Regions from separate parts of the Serratia sp. NA_112.1 genome, predicted to be linked through region 1. Evidence: predicted binding sites of a transcription regulator. Region 1 holds the regulator's gene; the other holds the start of a gene.
What was found. The regulator CRP, encoded in region 1, controls carbon source genes, mostly activating them, when cyclic AMP is high. The targets are predictions, from matches to a motif close to ATGTGANNNNNNTCACAT.
Positions count from the first base shown of each region.

Region 2: the regulator CRP is predicted to act here: its motif matches at 8,730-8,747, upstream of ACUTQ5_RS19870 (PTS mannitol transporter subunit IICBA).

Region 1 is NZ_JBQZFO010000018.1:19,207-29,931, forward strand. Features, by position in the region: gene ACUTQ5_RS21235 (YccS/YhfK family putative transporter) at 1-1,209, opposite strand, end outside; gene crp (cAMP-activated global transcriptional regulator CRP) at 1,264-1,896, opposite strand; gene ACUTQ5_RS21245 (OsmC family protein) at 2,276-2,683, shown strand; gene ACUTQ5_RS21250 (phosphoribulokinase) at 2,723-3,592, opposite strand; gene ACUTQ5_RS21255 (YheU family protein) at 3,744-3,977, opposite strand; gene ACUTQ5_RS21260 (hydrolase) at 3,974-4,954, opposite strand; gene ACUTQ5_RS21265 (LysE family translocator) at 5,073-5,675, shown strand; gene ACUTQ5_RS21270 (PhzF family phenazine biosynthesis protein) at 5,686-6,468, shown strand; gene ACUTQ5_RS21275 (LacI family DNA-binding transcriptional regulator) at 6,469-7,449, opposite strand; gene ACUTQ5_RS21280 (GNAT family N-acetyltransferase) at 7,693-8,610, shown strand; gene ACUTQ5_RS21285 (MFS transporter) at 8,642-9,901, shown strand; gene ACUTQ5_RS21290 (Gfo/Idh/MocA family protein) at 9,894-10,725, shown strand, end outside.
Region 2 is NZ_JBQZFO010000013.1:75,928-86,652, forward strand. Features, by position in the region: gene ACUTQ5_RS19835 (autotransporter outer membrane beta-barrel domain-containing protein) at 1-1,170, shown strand, start outside; gene ACUTQ5_RS19840 (LuxR family transcriptional regulator) at 1,966-2,712, shown strand; gene ACUTQ5_RS19845 (acyl-homoserine-lactone synthase) at 2,671-3,330, opposite strand; partial or broken gene ACUTQ5_RS19850 (MFS transporter) at 3,694-4,170, opposite strand; gene glyQ (glycine--tRNA ligase subunit alpha) at 4,328-5,242, shown strand; gene glyS (glycine--tRNA ligase subunit beta) at 5,252-7,321, shown strand; gene ACUTQ5_RS19865 (DUF3053 domain-containing protein) at 7,655-8,374, shown strand; gene ACUTQ5_RS19870 (PTS mannitol transporter subunit IICBA) at 8,923-10,725, shown strand, end outside.

The DNA of each region.
Region 1 (10,725 bases):
GTAGCCGTTCTGGCTTACCAGCATGATAGTGAGCAGGATCCAGTAGGGTTTCGGCAGGTTGAACATCATCCCGAGGCTGCTGCCTGCCGCCAGCGTGACGCCTAATCGTGCCGCATTACGCATGGCATTGGATTTGAACGACAGATAACTGACCAGCGCCGGCCAAAACGGCAGGCGGTTTTGATTGGCCATCAGGTCACGCCGGTAGAGTGGATGCTGGGTACGCAGCAGGCGGGCGATGCGGCTGAAGTGGTAGTAGCAGAACTGCCCAACCGGATTCTCCGGGTGCTGTGCCGCCACTTTTTCCAATGCTGTCAGTTCATTGCCCATATTGAAGCGTTGCGAATGTTGGTGGTAGAGAATATCGTGCGCCACCGTGCGCAGCCGATTGGCAATTACCTGCGCATTGCGGCGGATAATGGCTTCGGCCTGGCTCTGTTCTACCAGTTTTTGCACCTCTTCCGGCAGGTGCAGGCTGACGGTGATGTGTTCCTGCAAATCCAGCGCGACCTGGAAGGTGCGTTGCAGGCGCTTTTGTTCGAGATTGCTGGCATGGGGGAGAAAATTAAGTTGTTGATACAGCAAGGTGATCAGATCCATGACCTTTTGCTGGCGCACCAGCAGGGGAGGTAATGCGGTCTGCGGGTCGGTGTGCTGGGTCAACAGCGAATATTTGGCTTCGAAGTAGTCCGCCAGTTCCAGATAGAGCTGATTAAGCGACTCGCGCATCGGCTGTTCTTTCCACAGCTTGAACCAGAACCAGGTAAACAGGCCGTACCAGGCCGTGCCCACGATATATAACACCGGCGCGTGCCAAAGCGGCACCGTACCGGCCATGCTGAGGGAGAAGATGGCGGCAACTAGCGCAGCAGGCAGCAGACGGGCGTGTAGCGGGCTTATTTCACCGTTGACACCGAGCAGCAGCGCCAGGCCGAGCATCAGTATCGGCAGCGGCAACTGCCACAACAGAGCTTGCTGCAGCAACAAACTGCTGAATGCAAACAGTGAACCGCCGACGATCAGGCGTTTAAAGAAGCGTTTATGAGGCGTGTCCAGCCCGGCGATGTTGCAGCAGGCGGGAACCAGGGAAAATAGCAGGCCGTATTGTAGTTGGCCGATCAACAGCCCGAGCAGAACCGGCAGGCACAGCACCAGCGTTTGTCGTAGTGCGTAATTAACTTCCGGATGATAAATCAGTCGGCGCCACATGATGACTAGGGGCATAAAAAAACGGCGCGAATTATCGCGCCGTTTTTTCAGTGATTAACGGGTGCCGTAAACGACAATAGTTTTGCCGTGGGCGGAGATCAGGTTTTGATCTTCCAGCATTTTCAGAATACGACCAACGGTTTCACGTGAGCAACCGACGATCTGGCCAATTTCCTGACGGGTAATTTTAATCTGCATACCATCCGGGTGGGTCATGGCATCAGGCTGTTTCGCCAGGTTCAGCAGGGTTTGCGCGATGCGGCCTGTAACGTCCAGGAAAGCAAGGTTACCCACTTTCTCAGAGGTGATCTGCAGACGGTTTGCCATCTGAGCTGACAGGCGCATCAGGATGTCCGGGTTAACCTGAATCAACTGGCGGAATTTCTTGTAGGAAATTTCAGCCACTTCACAGGCGGTTTTCGCCCTAACCCAGGCGCTACGCTCCTGACCTTCTTCAAATAATCCAAGCTCGCCGATGAAATCCCCCTGGTTAAGGTAGGACAGGATCATCTCTTTACCTTCTTCATCCTTAATCAGCACCGCGACGGAGCCTTTGACGATGTAGTAAAGCGTTTCGGCTTTTTCACCTTGGTGAATCAGCGTACTTTTGGATGGATATTTGTGGATATGGCAATGAGACAGGAACCATTCGAGAGTAGGGTCTGTTTGCGGTTTGCCGAGAACCATTCGCTGTTATCCTCTGTTGTTATCGCTGCCTTGTGTCACAGGGGTCAGAGTTCCCTGTAAAACGTGCTGTCGCCGTTGTTTTAATGGTAGCTGGCAGCAGGTTTTGAGGCGTGTCATAAATATACGCTGTCGCTCTAGCATATTAACTTGCCGGGAGAGCTGCAAGCTACATTCTGTTAACATACCGGTAAAGGAGCCTTTCCCTGGGAGTTTCCCTGAAATCAGTGTCCCGGAAAGATTTATTGCGGCTCTGTTTGTAGCACAGAGTGAGGCGGGTGTCTTGTGTTGTCTCGCTTCAGCATGATTAGCATCAGGTTCCGTTGCCAGTTTCTATGCGAAAGCGTAGTCTGATTTTAAGAAATTAACCGGAGTGACCAGCATGCAGGCAAGAGTTAAGTGGGTGGAAGGGTTGACGTTTCTGGGCGAATCCGCGTCTGGCCATCAGGTATTGATGGACGGCAACGCCGGCGATAAAGCGCCCAGTCCGATGGAAATGGTGCTGATGTCGGTGGGAGGATGCAGCGCGATAGATGTGGTGTCGATCCTGCAAAAAGGACGCAACGACGTGCGTGATTGCGAGGTGAAGCTGACCTCTGAAAGGCGCGAAGAAGCGCCACGGTTGTTTACCCATATCAACCTGCATTTCATCGTCACCGGTAAAGATTTAAGTGACAAAATTGTTGAGCGCGCGGTGAATCTTTCCGCCGAGAAGTACTGTTCGGTGTCATTGATGCTGAGCAAGGCCGCCAGCGTGACCCACAGTTTTGAGATCCGCGCGGTGTCCTGATAGATAAAGGGGCGCGGTCCGTTGCCGCGCTCCGGTAAGTTAGCCGATTTTTTTGCCTTCCAGCAGTTGCTGCACCAGCGGCGCCATAATCAACTCCATTGCCAATCCCATTTTGCCGCCCGGCACCACCAGCGTATTGATATGCGAGATAAAAGATCCCTGCAGCATCGCCAGCAGATAAGGGAAATCGATCTGATCCAGGCCGCGGAAGTGGATCACCACAAAGCTCTCGTCCAGCGAGGGGATCGCCTTGGCGGCGAACGGGTTGGAGGTATCTACCGTCGGCACCCGCTGGAAGTTGATATGGGTGCGCGAAAACTGCGGTGTGATGTAGTTGATGTAGTCTTCCATCGAACGCACCACTGAATCCATCACCGCTTCACGGGAGTGGCCACGCTCGCCGGTATCGCGAATTAACTTTTGGATCCATTCCAGGTTAACAATAGGCACCACGCCGACCAGCAAGTCGACATGCTTGGCCACGTCGTTGTGTTCGGTCACTACGCCGCCGTGCAGCCCTTCATAAAACAGCACGTCGGTCGGTGCCGGTAAGGCTTCCCACGGGGTAAAGGTCCCCGGTACCTGGTTATAGGGCACCGCTTCATCGTAGGTGTGCAGATACTTGCGTGAACGACCGGTGCCGTTGGTACCGTACTCGCTAAAGCTTTGTTGCAGCAGGCCAAAATCGTTCGCTTCGGGGCCGAAATAGCTGATATGACGGCCAAGATCGCGCGCTTTGCGGATCGCCGCGTCCATTTCCGGCCGGGTATAGCGGTGGAAACTGTCACCTTCCAGCTCCGCGGCGCGGATGTTCAACTGCTGAAAGATTTTACGGAACGCCACGCTGGTGGTGGTGGTGCCGGCACCGCTGGAGCCGGTCACTGCGATAACGGGATGTTTGGCGGACATGGTGATGGGTCACTCCGTGTTTAATGCGCAGGCGTCAGTTAAAATTTTTGGTCTGTTTGACACCTTTTCGCCAAGGGCAAAATTCCGCGCGTTGGTTTGCAATCCCTCATTGTTACCTGATTTTTTCCGTCAGTCATAGAACCGACAGTCACTAAATTTCTTCTTGCCCGGCACGGAACTGCCCGCGCGGCATGATGTTGATGGTCTCATGCAGTTCTGACCATACCAGTAGCACCTCGCCGTTTTTCAATTGGCGGCGCACGTCTTCCACTTTATGTTCCAGGGAACGTTCATGCTCACCGTAGTCGGTCCCTTCGCGCAGCACAAAGGATTCAATCAGGCTATTGAGGGTCTCGGTTTCCAGTTCTTTCCAGGGGATGATCACTTGATTGTTTCCAGGTAAGGGGCAAGCCAGGATGGAATACGGTATTCCAGCCACATATGGGGTTTTTTCAATGTACCGCCGACAAAACCGACGTGGCCGCCAAACTCGGTCAACTGATATTCAATGTTGTGCGGCAGCGTGGCGGTTTCGGGGATCACTTCGTCGGTCATAAAAGGATCGTCCTTGGCATGGATGATCAACAGCGGCGTTTGGATCGACGGCAGCAGTGGCAGGGCGCTGCAACGGCGGTAATAATCGGTGGCATCGCTAAAGCCATGGATGCGCGAGGTAATCGCATCATCAAAGTCGCGGATCCGACGCAATGCCTTGAGCTGCGGCAGCTTGAGCGGCAGGGTATCAGGATAGTGCAGCAGTTTACGGGTGGCGTTTTGTTTCAACTGGCCGAGCAGGTAGTGCTGATAAACCCGCGAGAAGCCTTGATCCATCCGCCATGAGCAAGGTTCCAGCATCAATGGCGCAGAAACCACCACCGCCGCCTGCAGCAGACTGTCGGCGCCCTGCTGTGCCAGATAACAGGCCAGCATATTGCCGCCGAGTGAGACGCCAACGGCAGCGGTGGGGGCTTCTCCGTAGGTAGTACGCAGCCACTGGAGGAAGAAGCGCGCATCTTCCGTTTCACCGGAATGATAGATGCGTTGCTTGCGGTTCGGCACGCCACTGCAACCGCGAAAATGCATTACCACCCCGAGCCAGCCCTTTTCACGCCAGGCGTTGAGTTGACCATGGGCATAGGGGCTGTAGAAACTGCCTTCCAGGCCATGGAACAGCACCACGCGCGGCTTGCCGCCGGCCTGAGCCGGATCTTCGCTCCAGGCGAGATCGACAAAGTCACCGTCGGGCAGTTCCAGCCGTTGCCAGTGGGGTTTCAACTGCACGTGGCGACGCACCAGCCGTGGTAGCAGCGTTTGCAGATGGGGATTACTGGCCCCGCTCAACGGGCGAAAGGATTCATGCATAGCTTGAATTAAATTCTTATTGGCCACTCTTGTGGGATGATTAGTGCGCTGATAGCTTCACTACCCTGAGTTAACAATAATACTGCAAAAAATGACCTGGGTGAGGAGCGCCCGCCTGATGGATGCGAGTTTATTTCTTTCGATGTTAGGTTTTCTGTGGGTTGCCGCGATCACACCTGGCCCCAACAATATGTTACTGACCACTTCCGGTGCCAACTTCGGCTTTATGCGTTCACTGTTGCTGATGATTGGCATCATGCTCGGCATGCAAAGCATTTTGCTGTTGGTGGCGTTCGGCGTCGGCAGCTTGATTCTGGTTTATCCGGCGCTGCATCTGGTGCTGAAAATTCTCGGAAGCCTGTATCTGCTGTGGCTGGCATGGAAAGTGGCTACCGCCGCTTATGAAAAACTTGAAACCGACGTGGCACCGCCCAAACCGATACGGCTGTACCAGGGTTGGCTGCTACAGTTCCTTAATCCCAAGGCCTGGTTGATGGCGCTGGGGGCGGTGGCCAGCTTCAGCCTGGCTGGTGCTCAATACAACTCCTCTATTCTGGCGATCTCACTGGGCATATTCGTGGTGAACATCATTGCCGGCGTGATTTGGCTGGGATTTGGCACGGTGATTGGCCGCCTGCTGCGCAGCAAAAAGGCCTGGATCATTTTTAACGTTTCTATGGGGTTGCTCACCGCGGCCTGTGTGTTACTCATCTGGCATTGAGGAATTGTGAATGGTGGAGAATTACTTCCATATTGCGGCCTTCACCGGTCAAGGGTTTCGTGGCAATCCGGCCGGCGTCTGCCTGCTAAAACAGCCTTTGTCGGCTGCGGAGATGCAGGCCATCGCCAATGAACTGAACCTGCCGGAAACCAGTTTTGTCTGGGACGATGGCGATATGTCGGCCATCCGTTGGTTCACGCCCCAGCGAGAAGTCGATTTGTGCGGTCACGGCACGCTGGCGGCGGCACACGTGATGTTCAGCGTGGTGAACCCGGCGCTGCAGGATATTCGTTTCCGCTCGGCGAGCGGCGACCTGTACGTCAAACGCGACGCCGAAGATGGCGAACGCATGGTCCTGGATTTCCCGTCCCGGCCACCGCAGAAGGTTGTGGAACCTGAAGGGTTGGCGGCGCTGCTGGGCGCTCATCCGCAGGAAGTGTGGCAGGCCAATGCGCTGTTGGTAGTGTTGGAAAACGAAGCGCAGGTCAGGGCATTGCAGCCGGATATCCCGGCACTGATTGCCTTGGTCGGCCGGGCAGTGATTGTCAGCGCTCCGGGTGAGGCGGCGGATTTTGTCTCGCGCTATTTTACCCTCGACGGCGGCGAAGACCCGGTGACCGGATCCGCACACTGCACGCTGATGCCATACTGGAGCGCACGTCTTGGTCGCCATCAGTTGCACGCACTGCAGATTTCGGCGCGCGGTGGAGAGTTGTTCTGTGAGCTGAAGGGCGATCGCACCTTGATTGGTGGCTATGCGCACACGTTTTTGCGTGGGGAATTGAGCCTGTAATCAGGCTGAGCCACGCTCAACCAGCCGCCACTTAAGCATTTCATTGCGCGGCGGTTGTTGCGGATTTTTGATTTTTTCCAGCAGTAACTGCACGCTGCGCACGCCGAACTGGTGCATCGGTTGTTCGACGGTGGTTAGCGGTGGCGTGGTGACGGCACCGAATGGCACGCCGTCAAAGCCCATTACCGCGACATCTTCGGGAATGCGCAATTCCTGTTGGTGCAGGGTGCTCATCGCTCCACCGGCGATCACGTCGGAGATGGTGAATACCGCATCCGGCCGCGGCTCGGTATCCAGCAGGCGACCCATGGCCAACGCACCGGCGGCATATTCCAGCCCCTCGACGTATTCCACCTGACAATAGTCGAACCCGGCTTCGGCCAGCGCCTGTCGATAACCTTGCTCTCGCTGCTGCGAGTAGAGATAACGCATGTCGCTGTTGATCAGGGCAATACGTCGTCGGCCCCGTGCAACTAAATAACGCACGCCGGCCATCGCCGCCTGATGGTTGTCAATGGTGACTGAAGAGGCGCGAAACTCGGGATCGCCTTCACCGCATTGTACCCAGGGGAAATCGCCAATCATTGCGGTCAGGCCGGGCAGGCAACTGACGGCGTCCATGGTAATCACGCCGTCGACCACTTTACCGCTCAGCAGGCTGAGATAGGCGGACTCCCGGGTTGGATTGGATTCGGAGTTGCACAGTAAAATGTGGTAGCCGTGGCGTTCGGCTTCTTCTTCGATCCCGCGTACTACCAGGGAACAAAAAGGATTGGTGATACTGGAAACCAACACCAGCAGCATACGGCTACGCGAAGTGCGTAGCTGACGCGCCAGCAGGTTGGGTTGGTAGTCGCATGCGTGGATCGCCGCCAGTACCTTGTCGCGAGTGGCCGGTTTGACGATTTGCTGGCCGTTCAATACCCGTGAGACCGTCGCGGCAGAGACGCCGGCGAGTTTCGCCACCTTTTCGATCGACATGGTTTGCTGTTCCTTCTGCCCAATTGCCCCGCACAATATGCCCAAGTGCGACAAAAAATCTGCGTCTGACCTCAGGATTGTGATGTGGGTTACAAATTCATCTTATCAGTCCCTTGCGCCAGATTAATCAGGTTGCCGAAAAAAAGAAATCGATTACATTTTGTTCATGGTGGAAATGAAATCGATTACATTTTGCGATTTCGCGTTATTTCGCTGAACCCATAATCTGAAAAGAGGTGGCGGATGCAGGTGCAACTGAGAGTAGCGGAAAACGGTGATCGCCAGGCGGTCGCACAACTGATTCATCTGTCGACCAATGCCTGGTATCAACGCCACGGCATGGGCGCCATCTTTTCCGCAGAGCCGACCAGCTGCGGGCTGTTTGTTGACGTCTATCGCCATCTGGATCCCGGCCAGCACTGGGTTGCGCACGATGAACATGGCGTGCTGTGCGGTTCCTGCTTCTTTCACTCGCGTGAAACTCATCTCGGGCTGGGCATCATGAATGTACATCCCGACTACTTTGGCCGTGGTATCGCCGCGCAACTGTTGGGCAAGGCCGATGAACTGGCGGGAGAGCGGCCTATAAGGTTGCTTTCCAGCGCGCTGAACCTGGATTCCTACGCCCTGTACCACCGCGCCGGTTTTACGCCCTATGCGATTTACCAGGATATGACGATCCCGGTGCCGGTAAAGGGATTTTCCTTCCCCAGTCTGACGCGCGGCAGAGTGCGCGCCGCCCAGCCAGAGGATCTGCCCGGCATCCTGCAGTTGGAACGAACGCTGTTGGGCATCGAACGTCGGCGCGATATTGACTACTTCCTCAACGACGCCAGCGGGCTATGGCGGACTGCCGTGTGGGAACTTGACGGCAGCATTGGCGGTTATCTGGCTTCGGTGGCGCATCCGGCTTCCCGCCTGTTGGGGCCGGGCTGCAGCCACAGCGAAGAGATTGTCCTGGAGTTGCTCAGTTGGATGCTGGATCGCCACCATCGCGGTACCACGCCGGTGGTGCTGGTACCGGCGCAACGTTCCGCCCTCAGCCAGGTACTGTTGCAGTGGGGCGGGCGGATTTGTGAATTGCATTTGGCGCAGGTGAAAGGCCGTGCGCTACAACCCGGCGGTGTGGTTATGCCGTCCTTCCTGCCGGAAAGCGGTTAGACAACACCACAACAAGACCAATGGGGGAATTATGCAAACTGACAGCGCGGTCCTGGGGACCAAAAGCGTCACATTTAAATGGGTGGTGCCGCGGTTGGCACTGATGATGTTTCTGCAGTTCTTTGTTTGGGGGGCGTGGTACGTTACGCTCGGCGTAGTGATGGGTAAGTTCGGTCTGGCGGCGATCATCGGCGATGCCTACTCGACCGGGCCGATCGCTTCGATTCTGTCACCGTTCGTGCTGGGTATGCTGGTCGATCGCTTCTTTGCCTCGCAGAAGGTGCTGGGGGTGCTGCATCTGATCGGTGCCGGGTTGTTGTGGCTGATGCCCGGCTTCTTCCACAGTGGACAGAGCGGTCTGTTGTGGATCATTTTCGGTTATATGCTGTGTTATATGCCGACTATCGCCCTCAGCAACAACGTGGCGTTTTATAGCCTGAGCAACAGCGAAAAAGCCTTTCCTGTGGTGCGGGCGTTCGGCACCTTTGGCTGGATTGTCGCTGGGCTGATCGTCGGTGCCAGCGGGTTGTCAGACAGTACCGGTATTTTCACACTGGCGGCGGTGGCCTCGTTGGTGTTGGCCATTTACAGCTTCACCCTGCCACACACCCCGGCGCCGGAACGCGGCAAACCGATAAAAATGCGCGACCTGTTGTGTGCCGATGCTTTCGCCATGCTGAAGCAGCGACACTTCCTGGTATTTATCCTCTGCGCGACGCTGATTTCCATCCCTTTGGCGGCCTACTATGCCTATGCCGCGCCTTTCATCGCGGCGACCGGTTTCAGCAATGTCGGCGGGGTGATGTCGCTGGGGCAGATGTCCGAACTGTTCTTTATGCTGCTGATCCCGTTTCTGTTTGTACGGCTGGGCATCAAGGTGATGCTGCTGATTGGCATGTTGGCGTGGTTCCTGCGCTACGTGATGTTTGCGCTGGGGATTACCGAAGAACTGCGTTGGATGATTTACCTCGGCATCATTCTGCACGGCATGTGCTACGACTTCTTTTTCGTGATCGGTTTTATCTACACCGACAAGGTAGCCGGTGACAAAGTCAAGGGCCAGGCCCAGAGTCTGCTGGTGTTATTCACCTATGGTCTGGGCATGTTGATCGGTTCGCAAATCAGCGGTGCCCTGTTTAATCGTTTGGTGACTGCAGAAGGGGCGGCAGCGCTGCCGCAGTGGCAGAGTTTCTGGTGGTATCCGGCCATTGGTGCGTTGGTGATCGCGGCACTGTTCTTCTTCACCTTCAATTACCGGGAAATCCCGCAGGGGGAGAAACGCGATGACTGACTTGCGCGTACTGGTGGTGGGCTGCGGCAATATGGGGGCTTCACATGCTGAAGCCTATGACGGTCTGGACGGTGTCGAGATTTGTGGATTGGTGGCGCGCGGTGATTCCCGACATCGGCTCAATACTCGGTTGGGGGGCGGCTACCCGGTGTTCGGTGATTTCGCCCAGGCGCTGACGGTGACGCGTCCGGATGCGGTTTGCCTGACCACCTGGCCAGATACCCATGAGGCCTACGCGTTGGCGGCGCTGGCTGCCGGTTGCCATCTGTTCATTGAAAAACCGCTCGCCACTACCCTGGTCGGTGCGGAGCGAGTGATTGCCGCCGCACGGGCCACCGGGCGGCAACTGGTGGTCGGCTATATTCTGCGTCACCATCCGTCATGGCAACAATTTGTCGCATTGGCCCGTGACCTGGGCAAACCGCTGGTGATGCGCATGAACCTCAATCAACAGAGTCACGGTGCGATGTGGGATGTACACCGCAATTTGATGCAGTCGCTGTCGCCGATTGTCGACTGTGGCGTGCATTACCTCGACGTGATGTGCCAGATGACCCAGTCGGAGCCGGTCAGCGTCAGCGCCATCGGTGCACGACTGAGTGAGGAGCTGCCGCCGGAAATGTACAACTATGGCCAGTTACAGGTGCGTTTTGCCGATGGCTCCGTTGGCTGGTACGAAGCCGGCTGGGGGCCGATGATCAGCGAAACCGCCTACTTCGTCAAAGACGTGATTGGGCCGCGTGGCTCAGTCTCGATCGTCGCGCGGCAGGCGGATGCGGATTCAGATAACGTCGACGGCCACACCCGTACCGACTCGTTGCGTA
Region 2 (10,725 bases), on a different contig from region 1:
ATCGTGCGGGTTGACGTAAACCAGCTGTTTAGCGAGGCCATTGCCAATCCGACGCAGTTTGGCTTTACCAATACCGCCGGTATGGCCTGCCCGCCAGGCGTTTCTTCTGCGGTGTGCAGCTCGGCCATGCCGGGATTTGACAGCAACCAATCCTACCTGTTTTCCGATCATTTCCACCCTAGCCCGCAGGCACATCAACTGATTGCCGATTACATTCAGGCGGTGCTGGACGGCCCGGCGCAGGCAGTGGCGCTGAATCAGGCGACGGCGGCGATGGCACGTGACAGCCGTGCTACCCTCGACAGCCGTTTCCAACAGCTACGCAATGGCGGCAACCCGCAAGGCGCGCTGGGCGTATTCGGCGGTTATGCCGGACAACACTATGACTATTCTTCCAATCTGGCGGCAGGTGACGGCAACGCCACCACCCATAATCTGACGGTTGGGGTGGATTACCAGTTGACCGACGGCTGGTTAATTGGGGCGCTGATTTCCGGTTCCAATGACGATCAGCAGCCTTCCAGCCGCTATGAGTACAAGGCGCGCGGCCTGCTGTTCTCGGCCTTTACCGCCCTGGACGTGTTTGAGCACGGTTGGGTGAACGCCGATCTGCACTACGCGACAATGGATTACGATGATATTCGCCGCAGCATGCAGTTAGGATCGTTAACTCGCACCGAAACCGGCTCGACCTCCGGCAAGCAGTGGGGGGCGCGCCTTACCGCCGGATACGACTTCCCCATTACTTCTTATCTGACTAGCGGCCCGATGGCGCAATTTGCCTGGGATTACAGTAACGTCTCCGGTTACAGCGAGGATGGCAACACCAGCACCTCAATGCGCTTTAACGACCAGACCTACCATTCGCAGATCGGCGCGTTGGGCTGGCGGTTGGACAGCAAGTTTGGTTTGTTTAATCCGTACGCCGAGGTGAGTTATCAGCATCAGTTTGGCGATGATGTCTATCGGGCCGGCGGTGGGCTGAAGTCTACCCAGACCTCTTTTACCCGCGACAGCGCCAATCAGGATAAAAACTGGGTGGATGTGACCCTGGGAGCGAACATGCCGCTGACCGATCAGGTAGCGGCGTTCGCCACCGTTTCGCAAACCGGCGGCCTGAGCAGCGGCGAGCAGTTTATGTATAACGTCGGCGTCAGCGCGCGGTTTTGAGTGGTTGATATATCAGTAAGGGGTCCGGACATCTGGCCCATAATCAATACCGGTTGATGTGGCGGATCGCAGATATAACGGTATGTTGATGCTAGCCAATTAAACAGTGTGGGCACATCTATGATGTATGAGGGATTATTCGATTTGCTATGGATTATTTATGGCACTGAGTGGGGGGGAATCAACGTTATAATGCGATAATTATCGCTCTTTGCATGATGAAATACAGTATTTGACTGTACTTTAGTACAACTATCATTCGAGTTTAAAAAACTTTATTGTTATCTCAGAAAAACAAGACACACATAAAAAAAACTGATCCTGAATCAGGATCAGATAGCCAATTTGGCCAACACCAGGGAAACAATTTTAAATATTATTGTTTTATGTATTTTGATTGTCAATTTCTTTCTTTCACCCTGTCATTTGATGGGGTGAGGGAGTTATTGGTTTTTTCCTCTGATGGCGAATCGTATGTCTTCCTCCGTACTTGCTCGTAACTCCTCACTCCGTATGTTGTGTTCTTGTTTATTTTGTAATAAAAATTAACATAACATGTGTCTGAAGTTTTTCGAAGATAACCACGTTATTTTTCTTTTTTACCTATCCTTTATGTGGCTAAATGGCGCTTATTAATATAAATAAATTCCAATCCGTGATTATTTATATTGTATAGATGGTTTTGGTTGTCTATTTTAATAGTTTAACCTGACTTTTTATCAGTTATGCCGCCAGCAATTTTTATGTTATAATTTTTATTAGCTAAGGATTTTTATTTTTTAAGGAGAGGGTTCAGTGTCAAATTCATTCTTCAATGATGAAACCATCAACACCACCATAAAAAATGATTTGGAAGGTAAACTTAGCGAGTATAGTAACGTGAAGTACGCTTATGCAATAATGAATAAAAGAAACCCGGCGAACTTTGCGATTATTTCCAACGGAACTGAATGGTTTGAATTTTATACAGAAAATAACTATCAATTTATCGACCCGGTTCTTATTACTGCTTCGCGCCGTATTACTCCGTTCTCCTGGGATGAAAATATAATGATTGATCCAGGGTTAAAATTGCCAAGAATTTTTGATATGGCTAAGAATTACAATGTAGTTAATGGCTATACATTTGTGCTGCACGATCATAATCATAATTTGGTGGTGCTTTCTATTATGATTGATAAACATTGCGACTATAATATAGAAGAAAGAATAATAGCCAACCAAGACAAACTTCAAATGCTGCTAATTACTACTCATGATAAGCTTACTGCATTTTACAAGGAAATTAATAGCCCTACCTACTTTGACAAAATGAACAATAAAGGAATATTCTCGAAGCGAGAGAATGAGATAATTTACTGGGCAAGCATGGGTAAATCCTATCAGGAGATTGCGCTCATCCTGGGGATCAAGCTCACCACAATAAAATATCATATTGGTAATGCCGTCAAAAAATTAGGCGTTACCAACGCCAAGCATGCTATCAGGCTAGGCGTTGAACTACAGCTGATCAGACCCGTGCTTCCTGACACGGAAGGTTAATGGCCAGGCATCGCGGTCCGGGGTTAAGCCAGGGTGGGCCAAGTTGATGCGATCGACCAATATCTGCTGGTTGCGATCGTCAACCGGCATGTAAATCAGGTAAATTCGCTGGTTTTTCTCTGATTGCCCTTGCTCGACTACTGTAATTTCCCAACCGGATCTTTGGAAGATAATCAGCATGGAATGGCTGATAATTGCATAAATCCCTTGGTAATCATAATTTCTTGCATAATTGATCATAGATAAAAACAGTAGTGAACTGATCGGTTCATTTTGTAATTTCATCGCCTGCACACGTCCTTTATCGATAAAAAGCCTACTGGCCTCAACAAAGTTACCTTCAGGAAGTTCTATTTTATTAAAATAGGATTTAAACGTGCCAGTAATCATATTATTGTATTTTGTTTCTATAAATCGCAGACTGCAGACTACCATATTTTCATACATACCAAAAAGGTACGTAGTATGATTGTTATCATACTCGTCAAATTCCATATTGTTTTCGCAATTAACAATCCAGTTGAGACGGTCTTTAAATGTCTTCTTTCTTAAAGAGAATAATTCTTTAGAACGGTTATCCGACAGTAGATTGTAATCCACATCAAAGATTTCTATCATTTCTACATCTTCCATAATCGAATTTTAAATTTAATTTCGTCTTGCGACAATGCTGGGGTGCGGTAGACAATCCTACCAGAGTCAAGTCGGCAAGTAAATTTTTAGCCTGTGAGGTAAATAATTGATGATTGGTTTCTATAATAAAGTGTTTCTTTTGTGTGATGATTGTTATTTTAACAATCACATTTTTGTTTGCGGATTATCTCTTGGAATGTTTCACATGAGGATGTCTTTTTAAGCACGATTATTGTCGGTATGTTATCAATTCTGTGAATAATAGAAATGTTCTTGTCTGCAGGTACAGAAGTTAACTTAATTCGACAGACGCTAACCTGACGGCATCCTTGCCTCATGGTTTTGTTGTTATCGCTGCGCTGCGTGCTGAATACCTCGGTGGTGCGGCGAGCTGTCGGCTCCCATCTTTCTTTCCGGCTGTAGCAGGGTCATGCACAGCATGCTGCAGAAGGACACCACGGCGGTGGCGAAGAACATCGCGCCATAGCCGTGGTGCTGCGCCAACCAACAGCTCAGCATAGGTGCAGTGATTGAGGCAATATTGGCTATCGCCAGCGTCATACCGCTGTAGGTGCCTACTGAAGCCTTGGGTGTGACGTCGATCACCACCGACCAATACACATTATTCACCAGCGCATTCAGCGCGTTTCCCAACGTCATCAGCAAAATGATTTCGGTGGGCGTGCTCATAAAGGGGATCAACAGGAAGCAGGTGGCGGTCAGCAGCAGCGTTACCGCCGCAAACAGGTTGCGGGCCAGCCGCAGATTGCCGAAGCGTCTCAGTAGCGCATCGGCGATGCGGCCGCCGAACAGAACGGTGAAACAGTACCATTCGGACGCATTTGCCCCATTTCAGTGCGTAAAAACGCCACGCTTCTTTGATGATTCACACTTGTTGCCGGATTCGGGCTGTATATCTTACGGTCAACGGGTATACTGGCGCATCCCATTTAAATCCACTTGTATCGCGTGCGAATTCAACATGCAAAAGTTTGATACCAAGACCTTCCAGGGCCTGATCCTGACACTGCAGGACTATTGGGCGCGCCAGGGCTGCACCATCGTTCAACCATTGGACATGGAAGTCGGCGCGGGAACCTCACACCCGATGACGTGCCTGCGCGCACTGGGACCGGAGCCAATGGCTACCGCCTACGTGCAGCCGTCCCGCCGTCCGACCGACGGCCGCTACGGTGAAAACCCAAACCGTCTGCAACATTATTATCAATTCCAGGTGGTGATTAAACCATCGCCGGACAACATTCAGGAACTGTACCTGGGCTCGTTGAAAGAGCTGGGTCTGGATCCGACCATTCACGACATCCGCTTCGTAGAAGATAACTGGGAAAACCCGACGCTCGGCGCCTGGGGCCTGGGCTGGGAAGTGTGGCTGAACGGCATGGAAGTGACGCAGTTCACTTACTTCCAGCAGGTCGGCGGCATGGAATGCAAACCGGTGACCGGCGAGATCACTTACGGCCTTGAGCGCCTGGCGATGTACATCCAGGGCGTGGACAGCGTTTACGATCTGGTATGGAGCGACGGCCCGCTGGGTGTAACCACCTACGGCGATGTGTTCCATCAGAACGAAGTGGAGCAGTCCACTTACAACTTCGAATACGCTGACGTGGACTTCCTGTTCTCCTGCTTTGAGCAGTACGAGAAAGAAGCCCAGTCACTGCTGGCGCTGGAGAAACCACTGCCGCTGCCGGCTTATGAACGTATTCTGAAGGCTGGCCACACCTTCAACCTGTTGGATGCGCGCAAGGCGATCTCGGTGACCGAGCGTCAACGTTATATTCTGCGTATCCGCACGCTGACCAAAGCTGTTGCCGAGGCCTACTACGCTTCTCGCGAAGCGCTGGGCTTCCCAATGTGCAAAAAGAACAAGAGCTAAGAGGCAGCCATGACTCAACAGACTTTCCTGGTGGAAATCGGCACGGAAGAGCTGCCGCCGAAGGCTCTTCGTTCACTGGCAGAATCCTTTGCCGCGAATTTTACCGCTGAGCTCGATAGCGCTAACCTCGAGCACGGCGAAGTGAGCTGGTTTGCCGCGCCGCGCCGTCTGGCGCTGAAAGTGGCTAATTTAAGCGCTGCACAGGCCGATCGCGAAGTCGAAAAACGCGGCCCGGCTATTGCCCAGGCGTTTGACGCCGAAGGCAAGCCAAGCAAGGCGGCCGAAGGCTGGGCACGCGGCTGCGGCATTACCGTCGATCAGGCCGAACGCCTGGCGACCGACAAAGGCGAATGGCTGCTGTACCGCGCCCATGTTAAAGGTCAGTCCGCGCAAGCGCTGCTGGCAGGCATGGTCAGCAATTCACTGGCCAAACTGCCGATCCCGAAACTGATGCGTTGGGGCGATTCCGACGTGCAGTTCGTGCGTCCGGTGCACACCGTGACGATGCTGCTGGGTGCGGAACTGATCCCAGGTACCGTGCTGGGCATCGATTCCGCGCGTACGGTTCGCGGCCACCGTTTTATGGGTGAAGCGGAATTCACTATCGACAATGCCGACCAATATCCGCAGATCCTGCAGGAGCGCGGTAAGGTGATCGCCGATTACGAAACCCGTAAGGCGATGATCAAGCGTGACGCCGAGCTGGCTGCTTCGACCATTGGCGGCAAGGCCGATCTGAGCGAAAGCCTGCTGGAAGAAGTGGCCTCGCTGGTTGAATGGCCGGTGGTGTTGACCGCCAAATTCGAAGATAAATTCCTGGCGGTGCCGGCGGAAGCGCTGGTGTACACCATGAAGGGCGACCAGAAGTATTTCCCGGTGTATGACGCCGTGGGCAAACTGCTGCCGAACTTTATCTTCGTGGCCAACATCGAATCCAAAGATCCGCAGCAGATTATCTCCGGTAATGAGAAGGTAGTGCGTCCGCGTTTGGCCGATGCCGAGTTCTTTTTCAACACCGACCGCAAAAAACGTCTGGAAGATAACCTGCCGCGTCTGGAAACCGTGCTGTTCCAACAGCAACTGGGCACCCTGCGCGACAAGACCGATCGTATTCAGGCGCTGGCGGGCTGGGTTGCCGGCCAGATTGGTGCCGACGTTAACCACGCCACCCGTGCGGGCCTGCTGTCGAAGTGCGATCTGATGACCAACATGGTCTTCGAATTCACCGACACCCAGGGCGTGATGGGCATGCACTACGCGCGTCATGACGGCGAAGCTGAAGACGTGGCGGTTGCGCTGAACGAACAGTACCAGCCGCGCTTTGCCGGTGATGCACTGCCGGAGTCGCTGGTGGCCTGTTCGTTGGCGATTGCCGACAAGATGGACACCCTGGCCGGCATTTTCGGCATCGGGCAACATCCGAAAGGCGATAAGGATCCGTTCGCACTGCGCCGTGCTGCATTGGGGGTGCTGCGTATCATCGTCGAGAAAAACCTGACGCTGGATCTGCTGACCCTGACCGAAGAGGCCGTGCGCCTTTACGGCAGCAAGCTGACCAACGCCAAAGTTGTCGATGAAGTGGTCGAGTTCATGCTGGGCCGTTTCCGCGCCTGGTATCAGGAAGAAGGCCACGCGGTAGACACCATTCAGGCGGTGTTGGCTCGTCGTCCGACCAAACCGGCGGACTTCGATGCGCGCGTTAAAGCGGTGACCCACTTCCGTACCCTGGAAGCGGCAGCTGCACTGGCTGCGGCCAATAAACGCGTTTCCAATATCCTGGCCAAATCTACCGATACGCTCAATGACCGCGTCCATGCCTCGGTATTGAAAGAAGCGGCTGAGATTCAACTGGCGACCCATCTGGTGGTGCTGCGCGATAAGCTGGAGCCGTATTTTGCGGCAGGCAACTATCAGGATGCGTTGGTGGAGCTGGCTGACCTGCGTGAGCCGGTCGATGCGTTCTTCGACAACGTCATGGTAATGGCAGAAGACGAAGCGGTGCGTGTGAACCGTCTGACGCTGCTGAGTAAGCTGCGTGAGCTGTTCTTGCAGGTGGCGGATATCTCCGTGCTGCAATAAGCGGTTCTGCTGTGAAAAGGCGCCTGCGGGCGCCTTTTCTATTGCTGTCGGCGCAGTGGGCGGTTTTGTGTCAAACCTGTTCCTTTTAACGCTGCCAATAGCTCACTGACTTGGGGGCTGAATTGGGGGGTAGGGCTTGATTTCTTCGCTCTCAAATCATGTTCGACCTGGTTTCAGGTATCGCTATTACTTCCCTTTCACCGAAGAATAAGCCCCGAAAGGTGAATCGCGTATCGGATCGCACTCAGTTGATCTATTCTTATAGGTGCAGGGAGTGCAGCAAAAGGGACGGAGTCCGATGAAAAAGCAGGTTTATAACAGGAGTTATGTCACATGGCGGTAGGGATCCAGAGCAGAAATTTCGCGCGTTGGTTGGCCCCGGTATTGGCATTGTTGGTGGTCATGCAGCTGACTGCTTGCGGCGATAAAGAGCCGGAACAACGCAAGGCGTTTATAGATTACATACAGAACACGGTGATGCGCAGCGGCGCGAAAATCCCGACGCTGAGCGAAGATCAGAAACAGAAGTTCGGCAACTATGCTGGTGATTACGCTATTTTGGTCGGTTTTTCACAGCAGTTGTCCAAATCACTGGATGCCAGCCTGACGCCGGCGCTGGATCAAATTAACCAGATCCGCACCGCACAGGACTACATGAGCAAGCGCGATTCGCTGCAGCAATCCGTTGGGGCGCTGAACCTACTGGGGCAGCAGATCCAGTCGGCCAAGTCGCAGGCGGATACCGCCCGGGCAGCGCTGAAGCAACCTGACGATCTGAAAGCCGTGTATAACCAGGCCTACGACAAAATTGTCACCGGGCCGGCCAATGCGTTGATGCCGGTTATTCCAGCTACCGCCAGTTTCGTTCAGGATCTGGTGCAGGTTGGGGATTTCCTGCGTACACAGGGTAATCAGGTGAGCTTTAACAATAACGGCGTGCAATTGCGTACTTCCCAGCAGGCAACGCAGTACAACACCATGATGTCGAATCTGGTCGCCAAGCAGCAGGATTTACTGAACGCACAGAAAACCGTCTCAAGCGTCACCCAGTAATAGTAGAAAGGCAGAGGCTGGTATCTCGGCTTCTGCCTTTCTGTTCCAAGAATTCCCGCCCAGTCTTTCCAATCACTTGCTCACTTCTTGCGCGTCGCTTCTGTACTACACTTCAATCAATCATCTTTTTCCGATATGTAGTTTTCTTTCATTCATCGCACTGCTATTTCCCGACGGGATGAATGCTCACAGGGAAGAACACCTCCAGACCAGGATTCGGTAACCATCAATAAATAAATTGTGATTAATGTCACAATTTAAAAACAAACACGCAATGTAAAAACGTGTTCATAATCGCATTTTATTGGGATTTCAGGGCGAATCTTGCTCGTTGTATTTTTTCTACACCGATTAAATGTGATTCAGATCACTATAAGTGCCCATTGAGTGGGGTGGTATTGGTGATCTGAATCACAAAAAACTCGTGAAGTTCGCACAGTAAAAACAGCGTGATAGAGTCCATTTCGCGTACAGCCACAACACAGCTGGATCGTAACAACAATAATCACGCGCTCTATTGTCAGCGCGTAACAATAGGGGTGTGTTTTATGTTTTCACCAGACATCAAAGTCAAAGTTCAGAACTTTGGCCGCTTCTTAAGCAACATGGTGATGCCCAACATTGGCGCATTTATCGCCTGGGGTATCATCACCGCGCTATTCATTCCTACCGGTTGGCTGCCGAACGAAACCTTAGCCAAGTTGGTTGGCCCAATGATCACTTACCTGCTGCCGCTGCTGATCGGTTTCACCGGTGGCCGCTTGGTGGGGGGCGAGCGCGGCGGCGTGGTCGGTGCGATCACTACCATGGGTGTGATTGTCGGTGCCGACATGCCAATGTTCCTCGGTGCGATGATTGCCGGTCCGCTGGGCGGCTGGGCGATCAAGCATTTTGACCGCTGGGTAGACGGCAAGATCAAAAGCGGTTTTGAGATGTTGGTGAACAACTTCTCCGCTGGCATTATCGGTATGCTGCTGGCCATTCTGTCGTTTATGGCGATTGGTCCGCTGGTAGAAGGGTTGTCGCATATCCTGGCTGCCGGTGTAAATATCATGGTGACCAACAACCTGTTGCCGCTGGCGTCCATCTTCGTGGAACCGGCGAAAATCCTGTTCCTGAATAACGCGATTAACCACGGCATCTTCTCACCGCTGGGCATTCAGCAGGCGACAGAAACCGGCAAATCCATCTTCTTCCTGATCGAAGCCAACCCAGGCCCGGGTTTGGGCGTGCTGATGGCCTACATGTTCTTTGGCCGCGGCAGTGCCAAGCAGTCTGCCGGTGGTGCGGCGATCATCCACTTCTTCGGTGGTATCCACGAAATCTACTTCCCGTACGTGCTGATGAACCCACGCCTGCTGTTGGCGGTGATCCTGGGTGGCATGACCGGGGTATTCACCTTGACCCTGTTGAATGGCGGTTTGGTTTCACCGGCTTCACCGGGTTCGATTCTGGCGGTGCTGGCGATGACGCCGAAGGGCGCTTATTTCGCCAACCTGGCGGCTATCGGTGCGGCATTTGTGGTGTCATTCGTGGTCGCCAGCTTCCTGCTGAAGACCTCAAAAGTGAAAGAAGAGGACGGCCTGATCGATGCCACTCGCCGTATGCAAGAAATGAAGTCGCAGTCTAAAGGCGGCGCGGCGGCTCATGCAGCGGTCGATGGCGACCTGACCACGGTACGTAAAATCATCGTTGCCTGCGATGCCGGCATGGGTTCCAGTGCGATGGGGGCCGGGGTGCTGCGCAAAAAAGTGGCGGATGCCGGGCTGAAAAATATCTCGGTGACCAACAGCGCCATCAATAGCCTGCCGGACGATGTTGATCTGGTGATTACTCACCGCGATCTGACCGAACGAGCGATGCGCCATGCGCCACAGGCTCAGCATATCTCGCTGACCAACTTCCTCGACAGCAAGCTGTACAGCGATCTGACCGAGCGTCTGGTGGCGGCCAACAAAACCACCGATAACCAACAGAAAGTCATCAGCCGGCTTGACGATAGCTTTGAAGCGAGCGAGCAAAACCTGTTCAGACTCAGCGAAAGTAACGTGTTCCTTAACCTGCAGGCCAGCGACAAGGAACAGGCGATCCGCTTTGCCGGTGAGCAACTGGTCAAGGGCGGCTACGTCGAGCCGGAATACGTTCCTGCAATGCTGGAGCGCGAAAAACTGACCTCCACCTATCTGGGCGAGTCGATCGCCGTGCCGCACGGCACCATCGAAGCCAAAGACCGGGTACTGCGCACCGGCGTGGTGTTCTGCCAATACCCGCAGGGCGTACGTTTCGGTGATGAAGAGGACGAGGTAGCTCGGCTGGTCATCGGTATTGCCGCACGCAATAACGAACATATC